DNA from 3 places in the Rhizobium sp. BT-226 genome. Region 3 is predicted to be linked to each of the others. Evidence: predicted binding sites of a transcription regulator. Region 3 holds the regulator's gene; each other region holds the start of a gene.

Evidence for each region. The regulator HrcA, encoded in region 3, represses chaperone genes, less so after heat shock. The targets are predictions, from matches to a motif close to GTTAGCACTCNCNNNNNGNGAGTGCTAAC.
Region 1: OIU37_RS23720 (co-chaperone GroES) is a predicted target of HrcA. The motif match lies at 3,312-3,340, and genes of this name have one in related genera.
Region 2: groES (co-chaperone GroES) is a predicted target of HrcA. The motif match lies at 2,621-2,649, and genes of this name have one in related genera.

The regions. Positions count from the first base shown of each region.
Region 1 covers NZ_JAOYTI010000003.1:882,808-888,365, reverse strand. Annotated here, with positions in the region: gene OIU37_RS23760 (hypothetical protein) at 1-19, shown strand, start outside; gene OIU37_RS23755 (RES family NAD+ phosphorylase) at 16-660, shown strand; gene OIU37_RS23750 (hypothetical protein) at 889-1,152, shown strand; gene OIU37_RS23745 (cyclase) at 1,197-1,466, shown strand; gene OIU37_RS23740 (HD domain-containing protein) at 1,611-2,030, opposite strand; gene OIU37_RS23735 (DUF2934 domain-containing protein) at 2,036-2,362, opposite strand; gene OIU37_RS23730 (hypothetical protein) at 2,409-2,765, opposite strand; gene OIU37_RS23725 (hypothetical protein) at 2,872-3,162, opposite strand; gene OIU37_RS23720 (co-chaperone GroES) at 3,596-3,910, shown strand; gene groL (chaperonin GroEL) at 4,061-5,558, shown strand, end outside.
Region 2 covers NZ_JAOYTI010000002.1:430,782-436,339, forward strand. Annotated here, with positions in the region: gene OIU37_RS12215 (hypothetical protein) at 1-39, opposite strand, end outside; gene OIU37_RS12220 (hypothetical protein) at 107-499, opposite strand; gene groL (chaperonin GroEL) at 566-2,200, opposite strand; gene groES (co-chaperone GroES) at 2,250-2,567, opposite strand; gene OIU37_RS12235 (hypothetical protein) at 3,080-3,343, shown strand; gene OIU37_RS12240 (hypothetical protein) at 3,340-3,675, shown strand; gene OIU37_RS12245 (hypothetical protein) at 3,672-4,001, shown strand; gene OIU37_RS12250 (DUF1488 domain-containing protein) at 3,992-4,267, shown strand; gene OIU37_RS12255 (transglutaminase family protein) at 4,295-5,137, shown strand; partial or broken gene OIU37_RS12260 (NAD-dependent epimerase) at 5,406-5,528, shown strand; gene otnK (3-oxo-tetronate kinase) at 5,530-5,558, shown strand, end outside.
Region 3 covers NZ_JAOYTI010000002.1:1,446,780-1,452,337, reverse strand. Annotated here, with positions in the region: gene rdgB (RdgB/HAM1 family non-canonical purine NTP pyrophosphatase) at 1-618, opposite strand, end outside; gene OIU37_RS17420 (VOC family protein) at 619-1,044, opposite strand; gene rph (ribonuclease PH) at 1,041-1,760, opposite strand; gene hrcA (heat-inducible transcriptional repressor HrcA) at 1,889-2,977, shown strand; gene grpE (nucleotide exchange factor GrpE) at 3,086-3,718, shown strand; gene OIU37_RS17400 (nucleoside hydrolase) at 3,760-4,704, opposite strand; gene OIU37_RS17395 (Hsp20 family protein) at 4,983-5,408, shown strand; gene OIU37_RS17390 (DUF1150 family protein) at 5,456-5,558, shown strand, end outside.

The DNA of each region.
Region 1 (5,558 bases), on a different contig from region 3:
GCAAGAGGTCTCTGGGTGAGCCACCCTCCTCTGCCAAGCCCGCCGTCGCCTTTTCCAACGATCAACATCCGGACGGTCAAGGCAGGTACGGCGTTTCATCGAAACCATCTGTCCTTATTCCGGGCAGGGCAATTCAATCCCTGCAAGGGACAGCCGACCCGCTTTGCACCGTTCAACGACGCGCACGACAATTGTGTCGCGACGCTCTATGCAGCAACAAGCAGAGAGGCGGCTGCCTTCGAGTCGATCTTTCACGACATCGAACCAGCCGCCGCTTTCAAGACGGTCCGGCTTGCCGTTGTCGAAGCGCGGACGGTGAGCGTCGTCGCGCCGAAGCGTGATCTACGGTTGGCAAGCCTTTTCGCCCCCGATTTGAAGGCCTGGAAACTCACCCGAACGGATCTCATCGAAACACCGAAGTCGACCTATGGCGAGACCGTGCTGTGGGCCGAAGCCATTCATCGGGCGCGCGCAGACGTTGACGGGTTGATCTGGACGTCCCGCCAGTGCGACCCCGAGCAATGCATCATCCTGTTCGAGGATCGCATGGCAGAGGACCGGCTCGACGTCGTTCAATCCATCGACGTCGGTGCGGACGCCGATCTCCTTCTCGAACTGCGGGATTATGGGCGCCGTGCGGGCATCACGATCATATCTTAGCGCCAATGACGCTCGCTGACTCCGGAACCGCCACCAAAGCTATTCTCAAAAAACCAATGCGCGCTCAACACCGCCGCATAATATTTTCGAATTACTCAATAATTATATTTATATCCTCAACTAATGAATAAGAAAAACCCACTCTTCGCAACATTGCTGTAATGAAATCCGGCCAAGCGCAGCAGCATACTCAGCTTTCAGTTTCCGAAATCTTGAGAGGAGGACGCAATGCCCACCATAATGATCTGTCACGACGTCAAAGACACGAAGCACTGGCTCGCTTCACCTGTACGCAAGCAGGTGTTGGAACCCGTTGGCGTCACCAACATTCGCACGTTTACAGACCCTCAGACGTCCAACCGCGTCGGCTTGGTCATGGACGTTGCTGATATGGATAAGTTGATGGCTTTCATGCAGACCAAGGCAGCGGCCGATGCGATGGCGAGTGACGGCGTCTTGCCCGAAACCATGGTGTTCCTCGTCCAATCGTAACATGTGTCTCGACCAAAGCCGGAAATGCAACGCGGGAGGATGATATGACGACGTTATTCGTAAGGCACGAGGTCTCCGACTACACCGCCTGGCGCAAGGTATATGATGCCTTTTCGCCAGTGCAGAAGGCCAATGGGGTGACAGCGCAAGCTGTTTATCGAGCCGTCGATAATCCGAATGATATTACCGTCACCCACGAGTTTGCCACGCTGGAAGCGGCTCAGTCGTTCAGCAAGCTGGACGAGCTGAAGACGGCGATGCGCACGGGAGGCGTACTCGGCGCCCCGACGGTGTGGTTTACCAACAAAGCATGAAAGAGGGCCAGAAGGCCTCCGCCGCAGCGGAGCAGGTTACGGTCGCTCCCGGGACATGACATGAAAGCGGGGTTATGCGCGCGATCACGCCGACCGCCGACGGGGCAGGCAGTTGTCACCGAATTGGCAAATCCGCCCGAGGCTCTATTGTCCGTTCCTGATGTCATGCAGGAGATCCAGGCCGCGCTGGTATTTTTCCGTTTTCTTGCCGGTCTGTTCGGCCTGCCGGAGATTATCTTCGAGATCGGCCCGTTTGACGGGCAAGGCCAGCGGGTTTGACGCCGCACGTCTTACGAAGTCGTCATCCGGCTCGTCCGGCCGCCGTGTCAGAGCATTCACCGCCGAGATGATCGCCGGCGGAAAGCCTTCTTCCCTCAGCCTGTCGAGCGTCCAGCCGCTGCCCTTCTCGACGACGTCATGAAGGTAAGCGACCGTTCGCGTCTCGTCGCCGGAGACCAGGAGTGCTACCCGCTGGCAGTGCTCGAAGAACGGCCGGCCGGTTTTGTCCGCCTTACCTTCATGGGCCGCAAGAGCAATCTGGATGGCATGGTCGAGATGCTGCATGGCGATCACGGTCCCTCGGTCTTCCTGATCTTCCGCCTGGAAGGTTTTTCCCCCGTCGTCATCTCGATGTCAGGGACGGGAGCCACGGCGGCCTGGACAGGCCTGGCCCGTCGCCGATCGAGATCGCCGCTCTCACCGGCGCCTTGAAGCAGCGCCGCATCATCCCTGTCGTCTTCATCAAGCAGGTTCTGCAGCGTCTCATGCTCATCCGCGCCTGCCAGTTCGTCGCAGGCTTGCAGCCAATGGCGATGGTCAGCGCCGTCCGGGCGACCCTCGGCCTCCCAGATTTCGTAGGCGCGCTGGCGTATCTGCTCGTGCTTGTCTATCGCCATGATCTCCTCCAAGCGCATTGCGATCAGCCGTCCGAAGAACGGCCCTTCAGGGCGTGTTGATGGTTGGAAGGAAATCCTCCACCTGCTTGCGTTGATCCTTTGGAAGCGTCTCCACCCGTTCCTTCCAGAACCGTTCGGCCTCCGGCGGATCCTTATCCCAGTGGCGAACATCGGTGATATTGTCATCGATCATCGACCGGCGTTGGCCGCCGAGACTGAGATATTCTTTCGCTAGCTTCAGGCTTGGGGTTTCGGTGCCGCTATCGCGGCTCAATGCCGAACTCGCGTTGCGCCGGGCAGTTTCCAATGCCCTTTTTCGATCGGTCTCGGCCCGTTCTGTATCAGCGGACCGCGCGTCGTCTGTGCCGCTCTCTGGCGGCACGCTGGATTTGGAAGTCGTCATGGATCACCTTCGATGTTGTGATCCAATAACCTCTGCAAACAAGGAGAGTTCCGCGCGCGTAGAGAATGATTTGAGCGGGTGACGAGCCGCGTCGCCCGGGGCGCGATCAATGAACGGCCATACTCACCATGCGATAAGGATGCACGGCCTCGAATTGTGAAATCATCGCCGTTGCCTGTAGCAGCACCCGCTCGGCATTTTCGGGGTCGTCACGGGCGAGTTCGTCGGCGTTAACGCGGATCGCTTCAGCCATGTTGTTGGAAATTGCCGCAAAATGCGTATTGCCTTCGACAAGCGCCTCACGCGCCGTACCCTCCAGCGTCCGCGCAATATCGACGAAGATTTCCTCGCGTTCCGCGATACTGAGGTCTTTGATTAGTTTTGTGTTCTCTTCCATGTCACTCACTCCTAAAGACGTGGGACGGTGACCGAGCTCATCAAGCCTCGGTCACCAAAGAACTGGGAATGCCGAAATCCGGATTCAAGCCTCAATGCCATTAGCATTTTATTCAAACGCTGGAGCCGATTGTCTGTTCCCTGTCGGGCATTAGCAGTCACCGGCAGAGAGTGCCAATTTTTCTTTCGTGCCCTCTTGAAATTGCCGAATCGTCGAACCAGATCATTCGCGCAAGGCGCGCGCGCGAACCTGCACCCGCCCGGATTGGTCATCCGGTCCGGCTAGAACAGGATGATTTTAGGCCTGCTCGGCCTAAAATCTGAATCCTGTTCTACATTATATAGTTAGAGCATGATGTCGTCCGAAAACCGCGCACACTTTTCGGCATCATGCTCTAAGGGAACAACGTCATCACTGTTCGATGGAGGAAGACATGTCGTTCCGACCGCTTCATGACCGCATTCTCGTCCGCCGGGTCGATTCAGAGGAAAAGACCAAAGGCGGCATCATCATTCCTGATACCGCCAAGGAGAAGCCGCAGGAAGGCGAGGTCCTCGCCGTCGGCCCCGGCGCACGCAACGAGGCCGGCCAGATCCAGGCGCTCGACGTCAAGCCCGGCGATCGCATCTTGTTCGGCAAATGGTCCGGCACCGAGATCAAGATCAACGGTGAAGATCTGCTGATCATGAAGGAAAGCGATGTCATGGGCATCCTCGAGGCCCGGGGCGAGAAAAAGCAGGCCGCGTGAGATCCTGCGGACATCCGTCAATGCTGGAGCGCGTAGCTTTTCATGGAAACGCAGAACCGCTCCAACCTTTCATTTCTGACGCAATTCCAAACGGAAACCGCATTGCACTTTTCCTGGAATTGCTCTGGCTGCCTATGAAGGAGTGAGGACATGGCTGCTAAAGAAATCAAATTCAGCACCGAAGCCCGCGAGAAGATGCTACGTGGCGTCGACATCCTGGCCAACGCCGTGAAGGCGACCCTCGGCCCGAAGGGCCGTAACGTCGTGATCGACAAGTCGTTCGGCGCGCCGCGCATCACCAAGGACGGCGTTTCGGTCGCCAAGGAAATCGAACTCGAAGACAAGTTCGAAAACATGGGCGCCCAGATGGTCCGTGAAGTTGCTTCGAAGACCAGCGACGTCGCCGGCGACGGCACCACCACCGCAACGGTGCTTGCCCAGGCGATCGTCAAAGAGGGCGCCAAGGCGGTTACCTCAGGCATGAACCCGATGGACCTGAAACGCGGCATCGATCTTGCGGTCGGCGCCATCGTCGCGGAACTGAAGGCCAACGCCCGCAAGATCTCCAACAATTCCGAAATTGCCCAGGTCGGCACGATCTCCGCCAATGGCGATGCCGAAATCGGCCGCTTTTTGGCGGAAGCCATGGAAAAGGTCGGCAATGATGGCGTCATCACCGTCGAAGAAGCAAAAACTGCGGAGACCGAGCTCGAAGTCGTCGAAGGCATGCAGTTCGATCGCGGCTATCTCAGCCCCTACTTCGTGACCAATGCCGACAAGATGCGGGTGGAGTTCGAAGACCCCTATATTCTCATCCACGAGAAGAAGCTCTCGAACCTGCAGTCGATGCTGCCGGTCCTCGAAGCCGTCGTCCAGTCCAGCAAGCCGCTGCTCATCATCGCTGAAGATGTCGAAGGTGAGGCCCTCGCAACGCTCGTCGTCAACAAGCTGCGCGGCGGTCTGAAGATTGCTGCCGTCAAGGCGCCCGGCTTCGGCGACCGCCGCAAGGCCATGCTCGAAGACATCGCCATCCTGACCGCCGGCACCGTCATCTCCGAAGATCTCGGCATCAAGCTCGAGAACGTCACGCTCGACATGCTCGGCCGTGCCAAGAAGGTGTCGATCGAGAAGGAAAACACGACGATCATCGATGGGGCAGGCGCCAAGACCGACATTGAAGGCCGTATTGCCCAGATCAAGGCCCAGATCGAAGAAACCACTTCCGATTACGACCGCGAGAAGCTGCAGGAACGCCTTGCCAAGCTGGCCGGCGGCGTTGCCGTCATCCGCGTCGGTGGCTCGACGGAAGTCGAGGTGAAGGAGAAGAAGGACCGCGTCGACGACGCGCTTCATGCAACCCGCGCGGCGGTCGAGGAAGGCATTCTGCCGGGCGGCGGCGTGGCGCTGCTGCGCGCCGTCAAGGCGCTCGACAATGTCAAGACCGCCAATGGCGACCAGCGCGTCGGCGTCGAGATTGTGCGCCGCGCGGTAGAGGCACCGGCTCGCCAGATCGCCGAAAACGCCGGAGCGGAAGGCTCGGTTATCGTCGGCAAGCTGCGCGAGAAAAGCGAGTTCTCCTACGGCTGGAACGCTCAGACAGGCGAATATGGCGACCTCTATGCGCAGGGCGTCATCGATCCGGCCAAGG
Region 2 (5,558 bases), 1.0 Mb from region 3:
GGGTGGCTGCGGGTCGCTTTTTTTCACAAAACGGATCATGGGTCATTTCCTGCTTCAACAGTGGGAGCGCTCCGCACATATATCGGAGCGCTCTGGAAAAACGGTGTCAGACGGCAAGCGCCGTGGCGCAAGCTTGAACACTTCGGCTGTCGGGTGAGGTCTGCCCAGGCATGGTCGCCCAACCGCCGGCCTCGACGAACTGACGCTGCTTGTAGCCTTCGGTAATCGCCTTGAACTCGATCAGTTTAGCGCTCGCATCCGGCGCCGCATTGAACCGCTCGACGCAAATGGCCGACGCCAGTTCTCCGCGTGCGGTGTCGCCGGCGGCGGCTGCCGCTTTGCTTGACGTGCCGCCTGTTACCCAACCTCCCCAGCTGAATCCGATAATCATCGTGGCGATCGCCGTGACGACGCAGGCCCAGACGAGAAGCGTCTTGGATGGCTGGTAGCTGTCGAAACGCTGGGTGATCGATGTCTTGTTGCTGCTCTGTACGGACATTGGAATTCTCCCTGTCTGTTATTCGGGTTGTGCCGTCCGGCGACGCCGGACCGGGTCAAGCTGGCCTCAGTATCCCATAGCGCCCATGCCGCCATTTCCGGCCGCAGGCGCAGAGTCTCTTGCGGGAATATCGGCGATCATCACCTCGGCGGTGATCAGCAGCGCCGCGATCGAGCCGGCGTCCTGCAGAGCGGTGCGCACGACCTTTGCAGGATCGACGATGCCGGCCTCGATCATATCGACATAAGTCTCCGTCTGTGCGTCGAAGCCCTGATTGTGATCATTGCTGCCGGCGAGTTTTCCGACGACGATCGAGCCCTCGAACCCAGCATTGTCGGCGATCTGCCGGATCGGGGCTTCGAGCGCCCTGAGCACGATCGAGATGCCCGCCGTCACGTCGGCGTTCTCCCCCGTCAGTCCCGTCAGCGCCGACTTGGCGCGCAACAGTGCCACGCCGCCGCCGGGCACGATGCCCTCTTCGACCGCCGCACGGGTGGCGTTCAGCGCGTCATCGATGCGGTCCTTCTTTTCCTTGACTTCCGTCTCGGTCGCGCCGCCGACGCGGATGACCGCGACGCCGCCGGCGAGTTTCGCCAGGCGTTCCTGCAGCTTTTCCTTATCGTAATCGGAAGTGGTGTCTTCGATCTGCGCCTTGATCTGCTGGATACGTGCCTGTATGGCTGCTTTCTCGCCGGAGCCGTCGATGATCGTGGTGCTGTCCTTGTCGATCAGCACACGTTTGGCGTGGCCGAGCATATCGAGCGTGACGTTGTCGAGCTTGATGCCGAGATCTTCGGAAATCATCTGGCCGGCGGTCAGCACAGCAATGTCTTCCAGCATGGCCTTGCGGCGATCGCCGAAACCCGGCGCCTTGACGGCTGCGACCTTCAGGCCGCCGCGCAGCTTGTTGACAACCAGTGTCGCCAGCGCCTCGCCTTCGACGTCCTCCGAGATGAGGAGCAGCGGCTTGCCGGTCTGTACGACAGCTTCCAGGATCGGCAGCATCGCCTGCAGGCTGCCGAGTTTCTTCTCGTGAACGAGGATATAGGGATCCTCCAGTTCCACGCGCATCTTCTCGGCATTGGTGACGAAATAGGGTGAGAGATAGCCGCGGTCGAACTGCATGCCCTCGACGACATCAAGTTCGGTCTCGGCGGTTCGCGCCTCTTCGACCGTTATGACGCCCTCATTGCCGACCTTGTCCATCGCCTTGGCGATCATCTCGCCGATAGTGGCGTCGCCATTGGCGGCAATGGTGCCGACCTGGGCGATCTCGCCTGACGATTTGACCTTCATCGCCCGCGCCTTGATTTCCTTGACGACGGCGATAACGCCGAGATCGATGCCGCGCCTGAGATCCATCGGGTTCATGCCGGCAGCGACGAGCTTTGCGCCTTCGCGGAAGATGGAAGCGGCGAGCACCGTTGCCGTCGTCGTGCCGTCGCCGGCAAGATCATTGGTCTTCGAAGCCACCTCGCGCACCATTTGCGCGCCCATGTTCTCGAACTTGTCTTCGAGCTCGATCTCCTTGGCGACGCTGACGCCGTCCTTGGTAATGCGCGGTGCGCCATAGGCCTTGTCAATGACAACGTTGCGACCCTTCGGGCCAAGCGTCACCTTGACGGCGTTGTTGAGCAATTCGACGCCGCGCAGCAGACGGTCGCGCGCGTCGGTGGAGAATCTGATTTCCTTGGCAGACATGATATTTCTTTCCAGTTCGGTCTTGAGATGCTGGTCACAAATTCGACGCTCAGGCGGCTTTGTCGGCAGCCGCTTCGGTCTTTCCGACGATGCCCATGATGTCGGTCTCCTTCATGATCAGAAGGGTTTCGCCATCGATCGTGACCTCTGTGCCCGACCATTTTCCAAACAGAATGAGATCGCCGACCTCGACATCAAGCGGGTTGAGATTGCCGCTTTTGTCGCGCAGGCCCGGGCCGACTGCGACCACTTCGCCTTGCTGCGGCTTCTCCTTGGCGGTGTCTGGAATGATGATCCCGCCCTTGGATTTGACATCGCCTTCCGCACGTCGAATGACGACGCGGTCGTGAAGTGAACGGAATTTCATAGAGGTCTTTCTGCTGCCGGCGCGTATGGCGGCTGCAATTCATAAATAGCACTCGTGGCACTCGATTGATAGGAGTGCCAAGAAATATTCTTCGCGGTGGAAATTTTTTGAGATATTCAGGAAATCAATCCGACCGGATATTTTGTAATAATCAGGAAATGGCCAGAATTTTTTGCGCCGTCGCGTTCCGTTTTATTTGCGTAAACGAAGAGTTAATTTGGCGTTTTTCATAGATAAATCATAATTTATCTTGATTTAAACTCAATCGTGGCGCAATGATAGATCTCGTCGATTTGGCCGATTTGGCTTCGCGGTGTCAGAGACCTACGACCCGCCATCACCACTGAATTCTCGACAGCGATCCATGACGTCGTTCCGGCGTTGAGTTCGCCTGTTCCGATCCGGAATGAGCTTGGCGCTGACCGCGGATGTACCGGCAGCCTCGAGTTCGTCCGGTTTGGATCCCAACGATACAGGAAACGCATCGGCGTATTCCTGCGGAGGCCTCAGCCGTGACAAGTCGCACCACACAAACCGTCGTCCGCTTTACATCCCCATTCCGCCTGCCCGGTTTCGACGGGGCGCAGCCAGCCGGAGAATACCGCGTCGATTATGACGAGGAATTGATCGATAGCGTTTCCAGGCTTGCCTGGCGACGGGTCGGCGCCTTCATCCACCTGCCGGCGATCGCCGCCCGGAGTTCGACGCAGCAGATGATGCCCATCCACCTGTCAGATCTCGAAACCGCGCTCGAAAAGGACCACAAACCGTCATGACCGCTACGCGCATCCCGCAACGCAATGGACGCTCAATCCGGCGCGAGGCAGCAACACATATCTTCAAGGTGGGGCAGACTGTCCGGGTGAAGGACGGGTTCTTGGTCGTTCCCTCCAAGCTCCCCGACACATACCGCATTACCGCCACGCTGCCTCTGAGAGGAAATATGCTGCAATACCGCATCCGCAGTGACGATGAACGTCATGAGCGGGTCGCGACGGAAGACAGTCTGGAACTGGTAAACCTATCGCCCGCCGGCGGCGGCGCAACACTGATCGAGAGGACGTTTGGCCATGGCCACGGCCCGAATGACGAAAGGTTGACATCGTGAACAGCCATGAAGACGAAGCCGAACGAAGACGGAATGCCTTTGCCGTCGGCACGTGGGAAAACAAATGTGGCGCTTCCGGCCGCTACTCCATGGAGATCGAACACGACCGCCGGATCGAATCCGCCCGTTCGTCGACCGTCTATCGTGTATCAGCAAACCTTCCAGTGCGCGCCGATCATGCCGTGATCGGCAAGAGCCGTTCGCAGGCCGGGAAAGACATGATGTCCTTCAATCTTCTCAACATAGGATACCGGAAGGAATGGCTCAGGCTGTCGGACGCCGCCCGGAGTGCTCGTCAGACCCCGCCGGTTCAACCATGGCGCTAGCCTTCCTGAACCAAAGCCGCAGCTTCGATGCAGCGAGAAATGCTGTGCGCTTCGTCGGCCATGACGGCATGTTTCAGGTGTTGTTCTTCATCGAGGTTGGCGCTCTGGCGAAATCCGACACCGCATTGCAAAGAACCGAGCCTTCGGAAACGAGGTGGCTTTCGTCGTTCGACGCCCTGCGCAACTCCATTCAGGACGTGGCACACAAAGCCTATTCCTACCGCCGCCGCGCCTTCTATACTCTAACTGCGGCGGACTTCCGCTAGACGGATCCGGACGCGCGAGAACGCTCCATGTTGATCCGTTACGGCTATGAAATCACGCTGACCTGCCCACAGCCGACCGCATTGGTATGTCTGTTGTCGGTGCATGAGGATCGTGCGGCCGACATCAGAATTCCGGAAACGGTCTTCACCACCCCTGATGTTCCCACTTCGACTTATCGCGACCTCTTCGGCAACCGCTGTCTTCGGCTGGTTGCCCCGGCGGGCGACCTGACCATATGGGGCGATGCGACGATCGAAGACGACGGCCAGGCGGACAGGTCGCTGCCAGGCGCCAGGGAAGTCCCGGTTTCGGAATTGCCGGATGATTGCCTCGTCTACCTGATGGGCAGCCGCTATTGCGAGACGGATCGTCTCAGTCAAATTGCATGGGATATGTTCGGCACCGTCTCACCCGGCTGGGGCCGCGTTCAGGCGATCTGCGACTTCGTTCACGGCCACATTCAATTCGACTACATGCAGGCACGATCGACGCGGACAGCCTTCGAGGCATTCCACGAACGTGTCGGCGTCTGTCGCGACTTTGCGCATCTCGCGGTGGCGTTGTGCCGTTGCCTTAACATTCCTGCCCGATACATCAATGGCCATCTCGGCGACATCGGTATTCCCGTCGTTGATCCGATGGACTTCAGCGCCTGGATCGAGGTCTTCCTCGACGGTGCATGGCATACGTTCGATCCGCGCAACAACACGCCGCGGATCGGTCGTATCATCGTCGCACGCGGGCGCGACGCCGCCGACATACCGCTCATCAATTCCTTTGGACCGCATGTGCTGAAGGCGTTTCGAGTCTGGACTTATGAAGTGGCGGACCTGCAGCACATGCAGGGCCTCGCCGAAGGCGCTGTTTAGAGCGAGACCTGTCCAGCCTCAGGCTGCTGCAGGCCGCAGCTGTCGCAGGAGTGCCCGTCCGTTCCCGGTCCATAGCAGCGCCGAGCGAACTGCGCCCTCCCCAAAATCACGTGACAGCGTCGCTCGCCTTGTCTTAACTAGGGCATTGCCGGTTCGGGGCGACTCGCGCCGGAAGCCGGCGTCGATGTCTTCGAGTGGAGGGCCGCTTCAGATGAAAATCCTTGTCATTGGCGCGGCCGGAATGGTCGGCCGCAAGCTGGTGGCTGCGCCGGGCAATTTCGATGCGAGCCGGGCGCTGGCGCTCGGCTTTACAGCCGCAACATCCTTCGACGAGATCATTCGCGTGCATATCGAGGACGAGCTCGAAGGCCGCCTGCCGGAGCTTTCCTGACATGCTGCTTGGGGCGATTGCCGATGATTT
Region 3 (5,558 bases):
GAGTTTGAAAGCGCGGGCCCGGTGCGACAGCGCTTGCGGCTTGCCGACGGTCCAGCCGTGTTTTTCCTCGCCGCTCATTTCGCCGAAGGTGATGTCGTAGCCCTTGGGCTGGAAGACCGGATCGTAGCCGAAGCCCAGTGTGCCGCGCGGCGGCCAGACGACGCTGCCTTCCACCTCGCCACGGAACAGTTCCGTGTGCCCATCCGGCCAGGCAAGGCAGAGCACGCTGATGAAACGCGCCGTGCGCTGTTCCGGCGTTGTCGCGCCGGCATCCTGCAGCGCCTTTTCCACCTTGGCCATCGCCATGTCGAAATCGCGCGTGCCGTCGGCCCTCTCCGCCCAGTTGGCGGTGTAGACGCCGGGATCGCCACCAAGCGCATCGACCACCAGTCCGGAATCGTCTGAAAGCGCCGGCATGCCGGCGGCATTGGCCGAGGCGACCGCCTTGATCGTCGCATTCTCCTCGAAGCTCGTGCCGGTCTCATCCGGTTCGACGAAATTCAACTCCGCCGCCGATTTGGCAGTGAAGCCGAGCGGCCCGATCAGTTCCTGGATCTCGCGGATCTTGCCGGCATTGTGGCTGGCGACGACGATGGTCTTGGTTTCAAGCTTGCGCATTCAGATATCCTGTTCGATGCCCCAGATTTTAGCCTCTGCGCATTCCAGGCTGTTGCCGGCCGGATCGCGGAAATAGATCGAGCGGCCGCCGTTCGGCCAGTGCACCTCGGATTCGATCGCCACACCCGCCGCCGCCAGCTTCTCGGCCATGGCGTCGATATTGCTGCCGGACACCCGGAAACAGGCATGGCCCTGGCCGGTCGTGCCGTGCGGCGGCACCTGCAGTGCTTCCGGCGCCGGCGGCTTCACCGTTTCCTCCGGGTTGAAGATTAGCAGAACGCCAGGCCCGCAGCGGAAGAAGACATGCCGGTTGGCGGCGCGGGCGATCTTTTCCAGTCCGAGAACGTCTTCGTAAAACGCCTCCGCCTGGTCGAGATCCCGCGCATAGAGCGCCGTTTCCAACATGCCTTCCAGCATGGGGTTCATCCTTCGACGGCTTGCTTCTGCAGCGCCACCAGTTCGCCGATGCCGTTTCTGGCAAGCTGCATCAGCGAGGTGAATTCGCCCTCGCTGAACGGCGTGCCTTCGGCCGTGCCCTGGATCTCGACGATCCCGCCGGTGCCCGTCATGACGAAGTTCGCATCGGTCTCGGCCGAGGAATCCTCGAGGTAATCGAGATCGATCACCGGCTGGCTGGCGAAGATACCGCAGGAAATGGCGGCGACATGATCCTTCAGGACCCGATCGACCTTGATCATGTTGCGGCTTTCCATCCATTTCAGGCAGTCGTAAAGCGCGATCCAGCCGCCGGTGATCGACGCTGTCCGCGTGCCGCCATCGGCCTGGATGACATCGCAATCGAGCGTGATCTGCCGTTCGCCGAGCGCCTGCAGGTCGACGACGGCGCGCAACGACCGACCGATCAGCCGCTGGATTTCCTGGGTACGGCCGCCCTGCTTGCCGGCGGCGGCTTCGCGCTTCATACGTTCGCCGGTCGCCCGCGGCAGCATGCCGTATTCGGCCGTGACCCAGCCCTTGCCGGTATTGCGCAGCCATGGCGGCGTCTTTTCTTCGAGGCTCGCCGTGCAGAGCACATGCGTATCGCCGAACTTCACCAGGCAGGAGCCTTCCGCATGCTTGGAAAAATTGCGCTCGAACGAGACCTTGCGCATCTGGTCGATTTTTCTGCCTGAAGGCCGCATTCTTATCTCCTGGGGTTTATTTGACCGCTTCTACGATTGGCGGCGCTCATTTGCAAATTCCCTTTTGCCACGGGTGTTAGTTTGACTATATTTTCGGGAAGTATCATCAGCGCGGGTTCGAAAGCTTCATGGGCATCAGGTCGACGTCGGTTTCGGATGCCGTAGCTGCGCTGGACGAGCGCTCCCGGGAAATTTTTCGTCGCATCGTCGAAGGTTATCTGGAAAGCGGCGAGCCGCTCGGTTCGCGCAACCTGTCCCGAATCCTGCCGATGTCGCTGTCGCCGGCCTCGGTGCGCAACGTCATGAGCGATCTCGAAGAGCTCGGCCTGATCTATTCGCCGCATGTCAGCGCCGGCCGGTTGCCGACCCAGATCGGCCTGCGCTTCTTCGTCGATGCCTTCATGCAGGTCGGCGATCTCTCCGCCGAGGAACGCGCCAACATCGACCGTCAGGTGCGTGCCGAAAGCGGCGGCAATCCCGTCGAATCGATGATGAACGAGGCAAGCCGCATGTTATCCGGCATTTCGCGCGGCGCCGGCCTCGTCATCACCTCGAAAAGCGATCCGGTGCTGAAACATGTCGAGTTCATCCGGCTCGAACCGACAAAGGCGCTGGCCGTGCTCGTCGGCGATCACGATCAGGTGGAAAACCGCATCATCGAGCTGCCGGCGGGCGTCACTTCCTCACAGCTGACGGAGGCGGCGAATTTCCTCAATGCCCATATGTCCGGCCAGACCCTGCCGGAGCTCCGCAAACAACTAAGCCGGCTGAAGGACGACGTCCGCCACGAGCTCGATGCCCTGTCGCGCGATCTGGTCGAGCGCGGCATTGCTGTCTGGGCCGGCAGCCCGGACGAGGGAAAGCCGACGCAGCTGATCATCCGCGGCCGCGCCAACCTGCTCGAAGGCCTCGCCGGCGCCGAGGATCTCGACCGGCTGCGCCTGCTGTTCGACGATCTCGAGAAGAAGGACAGCCTGATCGAGATCCTCAATCTCGCCGAAAGCGGTTCGGGTGTGCGCATCTTCATCGGCTCGGAAAACAAGCTCTTCTCGCTGTCCGGCTCGTCGCTGATCGTCGCGCCCTATCGTGACGACGACGATCGCATCGTCGGTGCCGTCGGCGTCATCGGCCCGACGCGGCTCAATTATTCCCGCATCGTGCCGATGGTGGACTATACGGCCCAGCTCGTCTCCCGCCTTTCGCGCAATCAGCTTTGACGCAACTGCCAGGCACGCGGAATTTTCGCTTCTTTGTCACGCAGACTTGATTTTTTTCGGTCAAACCTCGATATCGGGCGCATCTGAAGACACCAACCGGAGACCGTCATGACCGATGACACGACGAAAAACGGACCTGACGCAACTGCGGCCGATGCCGCAGCCGACGCTGCCGCCTACGTCGAGAACGAAACTGCGCAGCAAGAGCCCGCCCAGCCGGACCCGATCGAGCTTTTGAAAGCCGAAAACGGCGAGCTGCGCGACCGCTATTTGCGCCTTGCTGCCGAGATGGACAATCTGCGCCGGCGCACCGAGCGCGAGGTAAAGGATGCCAAGTCCTATTCCGTCGCGGGTTTTGCCCGCGATATGCTCGCCGTGTCCGACAATCTGCGCCGCGCGCTTGATGCCATCCCTCCGGAGACAAAGGCTGCAGCAGACGCCGGCCTGAGCACGCTGATCGAGGGTGTCGAGATGACCGAGCGTGCCATGCTGTCGGCTCTCGAGCGCCACGGCGTTCGCAAACTGGAGCCGGTTGGCCAGAAGTTCGATCCAAATTTCCATCAGGCGATGTTCGAGGTGCCGAACCCGGACGTGCCGAACAACACGGTCGTGCAGGTCGTGCAGGCCGGTTTCACCATCGGCGAGCGCGTGCTGCGCCCGGCCATGGTCGGCGTCGCCAAGGGCGGCCCCAAGCCGGCCGAAGCCGAAACCAATTCCGTCTTCGACGAAAAGGACGCCTGAGATCGTTTCCTTCCTCCTCGCGAGGAAGGGAAACCGAAGTTTTAGATGCGGGCGAAGCGTTCGACCAGCAGATCGAAGAAGCCGTCCGCATCGACATGGCGCATGACCCTGGCATTGCGCGTGCGCTCGGTCACGTGCCACCAGTCGACGACGGTCATACCGACGGTAAGTTCGGACTGGACCTCGATCTCGACATTGCAGTCCCGGCCGTTGAAAAGCTCCGGCTTCAGCAGGTAGGCGACGACGGTCGGGTCGTGCAGCGGCCCGCCGTCGGAGCCGTATTTCTCGATGTCGAAGCGTTCGAAGAATTCCAGCATCTCGACCATGGCCTTTGCCGGCGCCGTGCCGATCTCGGCCATGCGCTTCACCCGGTCCTTGCGGGTCAGCAATTGATGCGTCACGTCGAGCGGCATCATCACGATTGGAACGCCTGAGCGGAAGACGATATCGGCGGCCTCGGGGTCGACATAGATGTTGAACTCGGCCGCCGGCGTGATGTTGCCGCCCTCGAAGAAGCCGCCGCCCATCATCACCAGTTCGCGGATGCGGGGGACGATGTCGGGCGCCTTCTGGAAGGCCATGCCGATATTGGTGAGCGGCCCGAGCGTGCACAGCGTCACCGTGCCTTCCGGCTCGCGGCGCAGCGTCTCGATGATGAAGTCGACGGCATGGCCGGGCTGCAGCGCCATCGTCGGCTCACTGAGATCAGGACCGTCAAGGCCGGTCTTGCCGTGCACATGTTCGGCGGTCACCAGCTTGCGGGCGATCGGCGCGTCGGCGCCGGCGAAAACCTTCGTCTCAGTCCGGCCGCAGAGCTCGCAGACGATGCGCGCATTGCGGCTGGTGAGCGAAAGCGGCACATTGCCGGCAACTGTGGTGATTCCAAGCACCTCCAGCTCATCAGGGCTGCCGAAGGCAAGCATGATGGCGGCCGCGTCGTCCTGACCGGGATCCGTGTCGATGATGATCTTTCTTGCGCTTGCCATTCCGATCGTTCCATCCTCGCACTGCGTGTTATCGGGCATGCACCGATTTCTTCACGTCCCGTCACAAATCAGCACAATCCGCGCGGGCATGTTTTGATGCGAGGCAGCAGGCGCTTTGTCAAGGAAAGAGCCTGACGCCATCGCCTTAAAATCAGAGGTGACGCCGGCGCGGCGCGTCCGATGCCTTGCAGCGCCGGGCTCCTCTCCCCATATTAGCGCCATCCGGATGCTGCCGTTAAGGTCCGGGATGGTCGCTTGCATCAAGGACTTGAAAAGAGATGAGCCGCATTACCCCTTTCGCCAGTCCGCTGCTTCTGGGCTTCGATGCCATGGAAAAGACGCTGGAGCGCATTTCCAAGGCGAGCGACGGATATCCGCCCTATAATATCGAACGTATCGCCGCCGACAGCGGCGCGCCGGAACGTCTGCGCATCACCCTTGCCGTGGCCGGCTTCAGCGAGGAGGAACTCGACGTCTCCACCGAGGAGAACCAGTTGGTGATCCGCGGGCGCCAAGTGGAACAGGGCGAGCGGGACTATCTCTATCGCGGCATCGCCGCCCGTCAGTTCCAGCGGACTTTCGTTCTTGCGGACGGCATGCAGGTGCTGGGTGCGGCCCTGAAGAACGGCCTGCTCTCCGTCGATCTAATTCGTCCGGAACCCGCGCGCATGGTCAAGAAAATTAACATTTCGGTCTCACAGTAGCACAACGGTTTGTCGAACCGTTGGTCCCTTCTCCCGGAGGAACAGGAATGTTGATGAAAGAAGCCACGTCTCACTTGACCAAATCCGAGCTTGCCCACATCGGCAACGGCGAGGTCGCCTATATCAGAAAAATGCGGACCGATGAGGTCG